Regions from separate parts of the Paenarthrobacter sp. NEAU-H11 genome, predicted to be linked through region 2. Evidence: riboswitches for the same ligand, from Rfam matches in the RefSeq annotation. Region 2 holds a riboswitch; the other holds the start of a gene.
What was found. Region 2 has a riboswitch for glycine ahead of gcvP (aminomethyl-transferring glycine dehydrogenase). Riboswitches for the same ligand answer to the same signal wherever they lie in the genome.
Positions count from the first base shown of each region.

Region 1: linked by a shared signal. The riboswitch ahead of gcvP (aminomethyl-transferring glycine dehydrogenase) and the one ahead of gcvP (aminomethyl-transferring glycine dehydrogenase) in region 2 are both predicted to bind glycine.

Region 1 covers NZ_JBNZGA010000024.1:31,621-36,028, forward strand. Annotated here, with positions in the region: gene ACQ3DC_RS20375 (Dps family protein) at 1-59, shown strand, start outside; gene ACQ3DC_RS20380 (MFS transporter) at 162-1,739, opposite strand; gene ACQ3DC_RS20385 (TetR/AcrR family transcriptional regulator) at 1,812-2,351, shown strand; glycine riboswitch at 2,444-2,542, shown strand; gene gcvP (aminomethyl-transferring glycine dehydrogenase) at 2,722-4,408, shown strand, end outside.
Region 2 covers NZ_JBNZGA010000003.1:5,624-10,031, reverse strand. Annotated here, with positions in the region: gene ACQ3DC_RS04800 (ornithine cyclodeaminase family protein) at 1-629, shown strand, start outside; gene ACQ3DC_RS04795 (GntR family transcriptional regulator) at 672-1,340, shown strand; gene ACQ3DC_RS04790 (VOC family protein) at 1,373-1,732, opposite strand; gene ACQ3DC_RS04785 (hypothetical protein) at 1,814-2,113, shown strand; glycine riboswitch at 2,281-2,378, shown strand; glycine riboswitch at 2,380-2,487, shown strand; gene gcvP (aminomethyl-transferring glycine dehydrogenase) at 2,539-4,408, shown strand, end outside.

The DNA of each region.
Region 1 (4,408 bases), on a different contig from region 2:
TGGTCAATGCTGAAACCATGAAGCCCACCGCGAGCGTTACGGCGCCGGACTCCAAGTAGCAGCACCCGCGGCGAAGCGGCCTGCCCGGCGCCCGCAGCCGGAGCCACACGCTCCGGCTGCGGGCGCTTTGCTGTCACCGGCGGGGGCGCGCCTTGCGGCCTTCAGCTGGCTGCCTTGGGCACCTTCCGGAGTACGACGGCGGCGAGGACGGCCGCCGTCGCCATCAGTACCAGTCCAATCGCTGCGGTGACGTGCACCCCTGACTCGAAGGCCGAGCCGGCGGCCTGCCGGAGGGTGCTGGCCATGGGGCCCGGCAGGCCGGCTGCCAGGTCCATGGCTCCAGCGAGGGTCTCTCGGGCGTGCGCGGTGCTTTGGGCGGGGGCGGTTTCTGCGAGGCCGGCCGGAAGCCGCAAGTTGTGCTGGTAGGAAGCCGTGAGGATGGAACCCAGCACGGCGGTTCCCAAAACGGCGCCAATTTCGTACCCCGTCTCGGAAATCGCTGCCGCCGCCCCGGACTTTTCCGGCGGCACGCTTCCCAGGATGAGATCGTTGGAGATGGTCTCCGCCGTCCCCACGCCCAGTGCAAGGACCAGCAGCGCGCCGAGGAGCAGCGCGGGCCCGCCCCCGGTGCTTCCGAAAGCCACCATGCTGTAGCCGGCGGCGCTCATGGCGAGTCCTGCCGCCATCACGAAGCCCGGCCGTACTTTCCTCACCGCCGGCACCACGGCAAGGCCCGACACCATGGTGGCCACCAGTGCCGGGACCATGGCCATTCCGGCAGCCGAGGGGGACATGCCCTCAATGAGCTGGAGGTGCTGGGCGAGGAAGAGGATAAAGCCGTTGAATGAAAACAAGGCCAGGATATTGGCAGTGATGGCCATGCTGAACACCCTGTTCCGGAACAGGGGCAGGTCCAGCAGCGGACTGTGCAGCCGCTGCTGCCTGCGTACGAAGGCCGCGCCCATTGCCAGGCCGAGCGCCATGGTTCCGAGGGCTGTGGCACCCGGGCCTTCGGTGGCCAGGTCCTTGATCCCGTAAACCATGGGAACCATGGTGAATAGGGAGAGCAGGATGCTGGGCACGTCCACCTTCCCCGGTGACGGGTCCCTGGACTCCGGGATGAAGGCCGGGCCCAGGGCCAGGAGCGGCAGCATGATGGGCACTGCCACCAGGAGTACGGCTCCCCACCAGAACTGTTCCACCAGCCACCCGCCGAGGATGGGCCCCAGTGCGGCGCCGCCCGAGAATCCGGCGGCCCAGATGGCGATGGCCAACCTCCGCCGGTTGGGGTCCGGGAAGATGTTGCGGATCAGGGACAGCGTGGCGGGCATCAGCATGGCGCCGAAGAAGCCAAGGAAAGCCCTGCCTGCGATGAGCCATCCGGCGCTGGGGGCAAAAGCGGTTGCTGCCGAGACTGCGGCAAAGCCGATGCTGCCGATGACCAGCAGGCGGCGCCGGCCGATCCTGTCGCCCAGGCTTCCCATGGCAACCAGCAGCCCGGCCAACACCAGCGGGTAGGCGTCCACAATCCACAGCAGTTCTACTCCCGAGGTGCGGAGGGCGGCGGCAATGGCAGGCAGGGCGAAGGTCAGGGCTGTGTTGTCCACGGCTACCAGCAGGACCGGGAACATCAGCAGGCCCAGCGCCAGCCAGTCGCGCCAGCTGCCCCCGGGCAGGCCTGGCGCGGGCAATGCGGTTGGAGCCGGGCGGATGGTGCTCTGTTGGGAGGCGGCGGGCATGATCATGCTTTAACTATACCGTCTGGACGGTATAGTTAAGAAACAGCTTCGTGACCATGCATGATGGGAACCATGGCCAGAAAACCCGTTGCGCGAGATGCCGTCCTGGATGCCTTCGAAGAACTCCTGATCGACGTGGGGGAGCGGGCTGCCACCCTGGACGCGGTGGCCAAGCGCGCGGGCGTCTCCAAGGGGGGCCTCCTGTACCACTTCCCCAACAAGGAAGCGCTGATCGCCGCCACCCTTGAACGGCTGGACCGCCTGGCAGGGGAGGACCTCGCCGCCATGGCCTCCGCACCGGAGGGGGCGGCGGCATACTTCATCAAGTCGTCGCTGTGGTCCGATACTCCGATGGACCGCTCCTTTGTGGCCGTGACCCGGCTGGCGGAGGTGGCCCACGAGGAAGCCCGCCGCCGCTTCGCCGCCATCCAGCAGCAATGGCTGGAGCTTATCGGGCAGGACGTGGGCACGCCCATGGCAAAGGCAGTGCTGTACATGGGGGACGGGCTGTACTTCAACGCCATGTGGGAAAGCGGGCCGTCCGGGAAGGCGGGGAGCAGGCAGGCGGACGTGGCGGAACTCCTGTCAGCCGTGGAACGGCTACGGGGCTAGCTGACATTTGCCCCCGGGCCCGCGGCATAGGAGAATTGTGCTGTGTGCGGGCCGTTACCCGTGCGCCAAAGACAACCCAAATGAATAGCCTTTGATCTGCGGCGGGAGAGTTCTGCCAGAAGGTACAAGCAGGCGCCGTAGGAGCAATACCTCCCCAGGAATCTCACAGGCCCATGTACCGCCGCGGCGAGGCACCTCTGGAAAGCAGCACGCCGTCCGCTTTGAGGTCCGCTCCCCGGATCCCTTGACTGACGTGCTCACCGACGGTGCAAGCGGTGCCCGCGTGTTCAGGCAACGCGGAAACTCTCAGGTACAGATACAGAGCGGGGAGGACCCGAATCGATGCGGCGTATCCTGCGCCGCCTTAGTTATGGAGTTCCTCGTGACTGTATCTCCGGCCTCCGCCGTTCCGGCCACTGCCACCCCGGCAACTGCCGAACCCGCTTCTGCCGCCACCTTTGTTGACCGGCACATCGGCGCAAGGCGCAAGGCCGACGTCGAAACCATGCTCAAGGCCGTGGGCTACGACACCGTGGACGCGCTGGTTGATACCGCCGTCCCCAAGGACATCCGGCAGGACTCTGCGCTGGAACTGGCAGGTGCGCTGAGCGAGGTGGAGGCCCTCACTGAGCTCCGCCGGCTGGCCGGCAAGAACAAGACCGCGGTGCAGATGATCGGCCAGGGCTACTACGACACCGTCACGCCGCCGGTGATCCGCCGCAACATCCTCGAGGGCCCGGCGTGGTACACCGCATACACCCCGTACCAGCCGGAGATTTCCCAGGGCCGGCTCGAGGCGCTGCTGAACTTCCAGACCATGGTGCAGGACCTGGTGGGCCTGCCCATCGCCAATGCCTCCCTGCTGGACGAAGCAACGGCCGTGGCCGAGGCCGTGCTGATGATGCGGCGGGCCAATAAGAACGCAGATGCCCGGGACGGCAAGACTGTGCTGGATGCCGACTGCCTGCCGCAGACCATTGCCATCGTGAGGGGACGGGCAGAGGCACTGGGCTTCGAGGTGGAAGTGGCCGACCTTTCCAACGGACTTCCCGACGGCGCCATCAATGGTGTGGTGCTCCAGCAGCCGGGCGCTTCCGGCCGCGTCTTTGACCACGCCGCAGTGATTGCCGACGCCAAGAGCCGCGGGGCGCTGGTGACCGTGGCCGCCGACCTCCTGGCCCTCACCCTCATCACGCCTCCCGGCGAGCAGGGCGCGGACATCGCAGTGGGCTCCGCCCAGCGCTTCGGCGTCCCGCTGTTCTACGGCGGCCCGCACGCGGCCTACATGGCTGTGCAGAAGGGCCTCGAACGCTCCATGCCGGGCCGCCTCGTCGGTGTCTCGAAGGACAACGCCGGCGTTCCCGCCTACCGCCTGGCACTCCAGACCCGCGAGCAGCACATCCGCCGCGAGAAGGCCACGTCCAACATCTGTACCGCCCAGGCGTTGCTGGCCATCGTGGCTTCGATGTACGCCGTGTACCACGGCCCGGAGGGCCTGAAGGCGATCGCCCAGTCAGTACACTCCCACGCGAAGATGCTGGCCGCGTCCCTCAAGGCCGCCGGTTTGGACGTGCTGCACACCAGTTTCTTCGACACCGTCACCGTCTCCGTGCCGGGCAACGCTGCCGGGATCGTCGCTGCCGCCGAAGCCACGGGCATCAACCTGCGCCTCATCGACGCGGACACGGTGGGCTTCTCCGCCGATGAAACGACAACATCAGAAATTGCCGCCGGGGTGCTGAAGGCCTTCGGCGTCCCGGCCGCCGCGGACGGCGAGGGAGAATTCGCGCTGGACGCCGCCGTCGTGCGTTCCTCCGGGTACCTGCAGCACCCGGTGTTCAACACGCACCGTTCCGAGACCCAACTGCTGCGCTACATCAGGAAGCTTTCGGACCGTGACCTTGCGCTGGACCGCACCATGATCCCGCTGGGCTCCTGCACCATGAAGCTGAACGCCACGGCCGAGATGGAGGCCATCTCCTGGCCGGAGTTCGCCTCCATCCACCCCTTCGCCCCGGACTCCCAGACGGAGGGCTGGCGCGAACTGATTGCCGACC
Region 2 (4,408 bases):
CCAAGCTGCTTGCCAGGCCCGGGAGTGCCACCTTGGGGTTGGTGGGGGCGGGGGCCCTGGCGGTGGCACATGTGGAAGCCATGCTGGCCGTCCTGCCGATAAAAAATGTCGTGGTGTGGTCCCGTTCCACTGAGACGGTCGCTGCGTTCTGTGACCGGATTTCCTCATACGGGCTGCACATCACGCGGGCCGCCAGTGTGCAGGAAGTTGTTGAGAACTCGGACGTGCTGTGCACCCTCACGCCAGCGGTTGAGCCGCTGGTCAAGGGGGAGTGGTTCCAGCCCGGACTGCACGTCAACGCCGTCGGATCCCGTCCGCGGCCTGACCACCGGGAGATTGACTCAGCGGGTATGGCGCGGGCGCGGGTCTTCGTGGACAGCCTGGCCACGGCCCAAGCGAAGTCAGGGGGACTGATCGTCCCTGTGGCTGAAGGCGTCATGGGCTTTGACGATGTGGAAGCCGAACTTGGTGACGTGGCGGCCGGGATAAAAGCAGGCCGTCTGGGGGATGAGGACATAACCTTGTTCAATTCGGTGGGTATCGGCCTGCAGGACCTTGCCATCGGGAGGCTCCTGTATGACGCTGCACTCAACCAGGGGGTCGGCACCCGCGTGGAGCTGAATAACTGAGGCAGCCCGGAAGCAGGGCACTGGAACCAACAGGAGGCATCTTTGAGTACCCAGGCGGACGCACCCGCGTCTTCGGCTGATGCTACCCGTGCACGGATCCGGGAGTTGATCATCTCGGGTGACTTCGCGCCCGGTTCACGGCTCAGGGAACGCGAGCTGTCACAGGCCCTGGACGTTTCCCGGGTCCCCGTCCGCGAAGCCCTCCAGCAGCTGGAAGCCGAAGGTTTCATTGACACCTCGCCACGGCGCGGGGCCACCGTCAAGCAGATCACCCTGAGGGACGTCAATGAACTCTTTGATGTCCGGCTCAGCCTCGAGGTCCTCGCCGCGCGGCTCGCCGCCCAGGCCGCCGCCCGGGGTGAGTCCACAGCGCGCCTGCAGCACATGATGGACAAGGCCGAAGAAGCAACCCTGCGCCACGACCACACGGAGATCCCGCTCATCAACACGGCCCTGCACGCGGAGATCGTCTCGATGGGAGGCAACTCGCTGCTGGAGTACTCCATGAAGCCTCTGCTGGGCAGGATGCAGTGGCTCTTCACCCTGACCGGGCATCGTGATCCCCAGGTCCAGTGCGCGGAGCACCTGAGCCTGTGCCGGGCCATCTATGACGGCAAGGCCGAACTTGCGGCAGCGCTGGCGTTCGCCCATGTGGAGCTGGGCCGGGAACCATCACTGCAGGGGCTGGCCGGGCAACTGCCTGAAAACTGACCCGGCCGGAAGTTCAAGGTTCGACGGCGGGGCTACCGCGGACTTTTGTCAACGACGCAGAACCTGTTGCCGTCGGGGTCGGCGAGGACCACGAAATCGGGGTTCTCCGGGTACAGGTCCCAGTCGACGCGCTGGGCGCCGAGTGAAACCAGCCGTTGCACCTCGGCGCCCTGATCGTCCGCATACAGGTCCAGGTGAATGCGCGGGTGCTCCTGGACCGGCGTTTCGCTCAGCATGAGGGCGAGCTGCGCTCCCGGGCCCGAAGCCGGCACTAAGATCACCCAGGTTTCGTCCCCGGGCTCCTGCGGGACGTAGCCGAGGGCGGCGTGCCAAAAGGCGGTTGCGCGGGCGACGTCGTTGACGCCGAGGACGGTGCTGCCTATGGTCAACATCCGCCCAGCCTAAACCCGCTGCCCGGAGCCTGTCTTGCCCCGGAGCCGGACGCCGGGGGCGGCCCGGCTAGACTCGCCTGCATGGGGGACAACAACGCACCTGAAGACCGCAAAACTCCGCCGCCTGCCCGGGTTCTTGCCGCCGTCGTTCCCATCGCTGGCCTTGTGACGGTAGTGGCGGGGTGCCTCGTCGCATGGAGCAACGCGGACGCCAGCTTCGGCTGGTTCGCCTACGCGCCGCTGAGCAACCAGCTTTTCAGCGGCAGCGGCATCGCCTTGGTTACCCAAGGTACACAGATCGGCCTGGCCGTCGCCGTCGTCGGACTGCTCGTCCTGGCGTTCTGGGCGGGGTACCGGCTGGGCAGGGAAGCCTCCCGCTAGAACTTCCGGAAGCTTCCTAATTGCACTGCCTCCGTGCACCTCATGCCTTCGAGCACGTCCGGCGCGTCCCGCCGTCGTAAGCCTGCCTTGGAAAGACGCGAATTTTGCATCCAGCCCCATAACCCGGTAAGGTGTGAGCCGTGTCACCGACCAGTGGCACGTGCTTATGATCTGCGGCGGGAGAGTCCTGCCGGTACGTTCTGCAGGCGCCGTAGGAGCAAATCCTCCCCAGGAATCTCTCAGGCCCACGTACCGCCGCGGCAAGGCAACTCTGGAAAGCAGTCCGGGCAACCGGGCTCACCGACGGTGCAAGTGGCGCCCCGCTGAACAGCAGGGCAACGCAAAACTCTCAGGTCCAATACAGAGCGGGGAGGAACCCGAATCAAAGTGGCACCGGTTGCCACCTGAATTATGGAGTTCCTCTCATGACGGTTCAATCGTCCCCAACCACCTTCGCAGACCGCCATATCGGCGCGCGCCGCCAGTCCGACATCGACACCATGCTCAAGGCCGTCGGCTACGACACCCTTGATGGCCTCGTGGACAGCGCAGTTCCGGATTCCATCCGCCAGGACAAGCCGCTCACCCTTGAGGGCGCCCTCAGCGAAGTGCAGGTCCTCGCCGAGCTCCGCAAGCTGGCCGGCAAGAACAAGACGGCCGTGCAGATGATCGGCCAGGGCTACTACGACACCGTGACGCCGCCGGTGATCCGCCGCAACATCCTTGAAGCCCCCGCCTGGTACACCGCCTACACCCCGTACCAGCCGGAGATTTCCCAGGGCCGGCTCGAGGCGCTGCTGAACTTCCAGACCATGGTCCAGGACCTCACCGCGCTCCCGGTGGCCAACGCCTCCCTCCTCGACGAAGCCACCGCCGTCGCCGAAGCCGTGCTGCTGATGCGCCGCGCCAACAAGTCCAAGACGGCGAAGGACGGCAAGACCGTCCTCGACGCCGACCTCCTGCCGCAGACTATCGCCATCGTGCTGGGCCGTGCCGAAGCCCTGGGCTTTGAGGTGGAAATTGCAGACCTCACCAACGGACTTCCCGACGGCGACATCAACGGCGTCGTCCTGCAGCAGCCCGGCGTCTCCGGCCGCGTCTGGGACCAGTCCGCCGTCATCGCCGAAGCCAAGGACCGCGGCGCCTTGGTCACCGTCGCCGCCGACCTCCTGGCCCTCACCCTCATTACCCCGCCGGGCGAGCAGGGCGCGGACATCGCCGTCGGCTCCACCCAGCGTTTTGGCGTGCCGTTGTTCTTTGGGGGGCCGCACGCCGCCTACATGGCCGTCCGCGACGGCATGGAACGCACCCTCCCCGGCCGCATCGTGGGCGTTTCCAAGGACAACGCCGGCGTCCCGGCCTACCGCCTGGCACTGCAGACCCGCGAGCAGCACATCCGCCGCGAGAAGGCCACGTCCAACATCTGCACCGCGCAGGCGCTGCTGGCCATCGTCTCCTCCTTCTACGCCGTCTACCACGGCCCCGACGGCCTGAAGGCGATCGCCGAGACTGTCCACAACAACGCCCGCGCCCTGGCCGCCACGCTGAAGACCGCCGGCCGCGAACTGGTGTCCGACACCTTCTTCGACACCCTCACGGTCAGTGTTCCCGGCAAGGCCGCCAAGGTGATCACCGCCGCCGAAGCCCGCGGCATCAACCTGCGCCTCATCGACGCGGACACCGTTGGCGTTTCCGTTGATGAAACCACGACGCCGGAGGTCCTCGCCGCGGTTGCCGTCGCCTTTGGCGCCGGTCCGGTTGTGTCCGGTGAGGGCTTCGAGCTGCCCGAATCGGTGCTGCGCACCTCCAGCTACCTGCAGCACCCGGTGTTCAACACGCACCGTTCCGAGACCCAGCTGCTGCGCTACATCCGCCGCCTCTCCGACCGGGACCTGGCACTGGACCGCACCATGATCCCGCTGGGCTCCTGCACCATGAAGCTGAACGCCACCGCCGAGATGGAAGCCATCTCCTGGCCGGAGTTCGCCTCTATCCATCCGTTCGCCCCCGACTCCCAGACCGAGGGCTGGCGCGAACTGATTGCGGGCCTGGAAGCCGACCTCGCCGAAATCACCGGCTACGACCAGGTATCCATCCAGCCCAACGCCGGCTCCCAGGGCGAGCTCGCCGGCCTGCTGGCGATCCGCGGCTACCACCACTCCCGTGGGGACCAGCAGCGCAACGTCTGCCTGATCCCGGCATCGGCGCACGGCACCAACGCCGCCTCCGCCGTGCTCGCGGGCATGAAGGTTGTGGTTGTTGCCACCGCTGCAGACGGCACCATCGACCACGCCG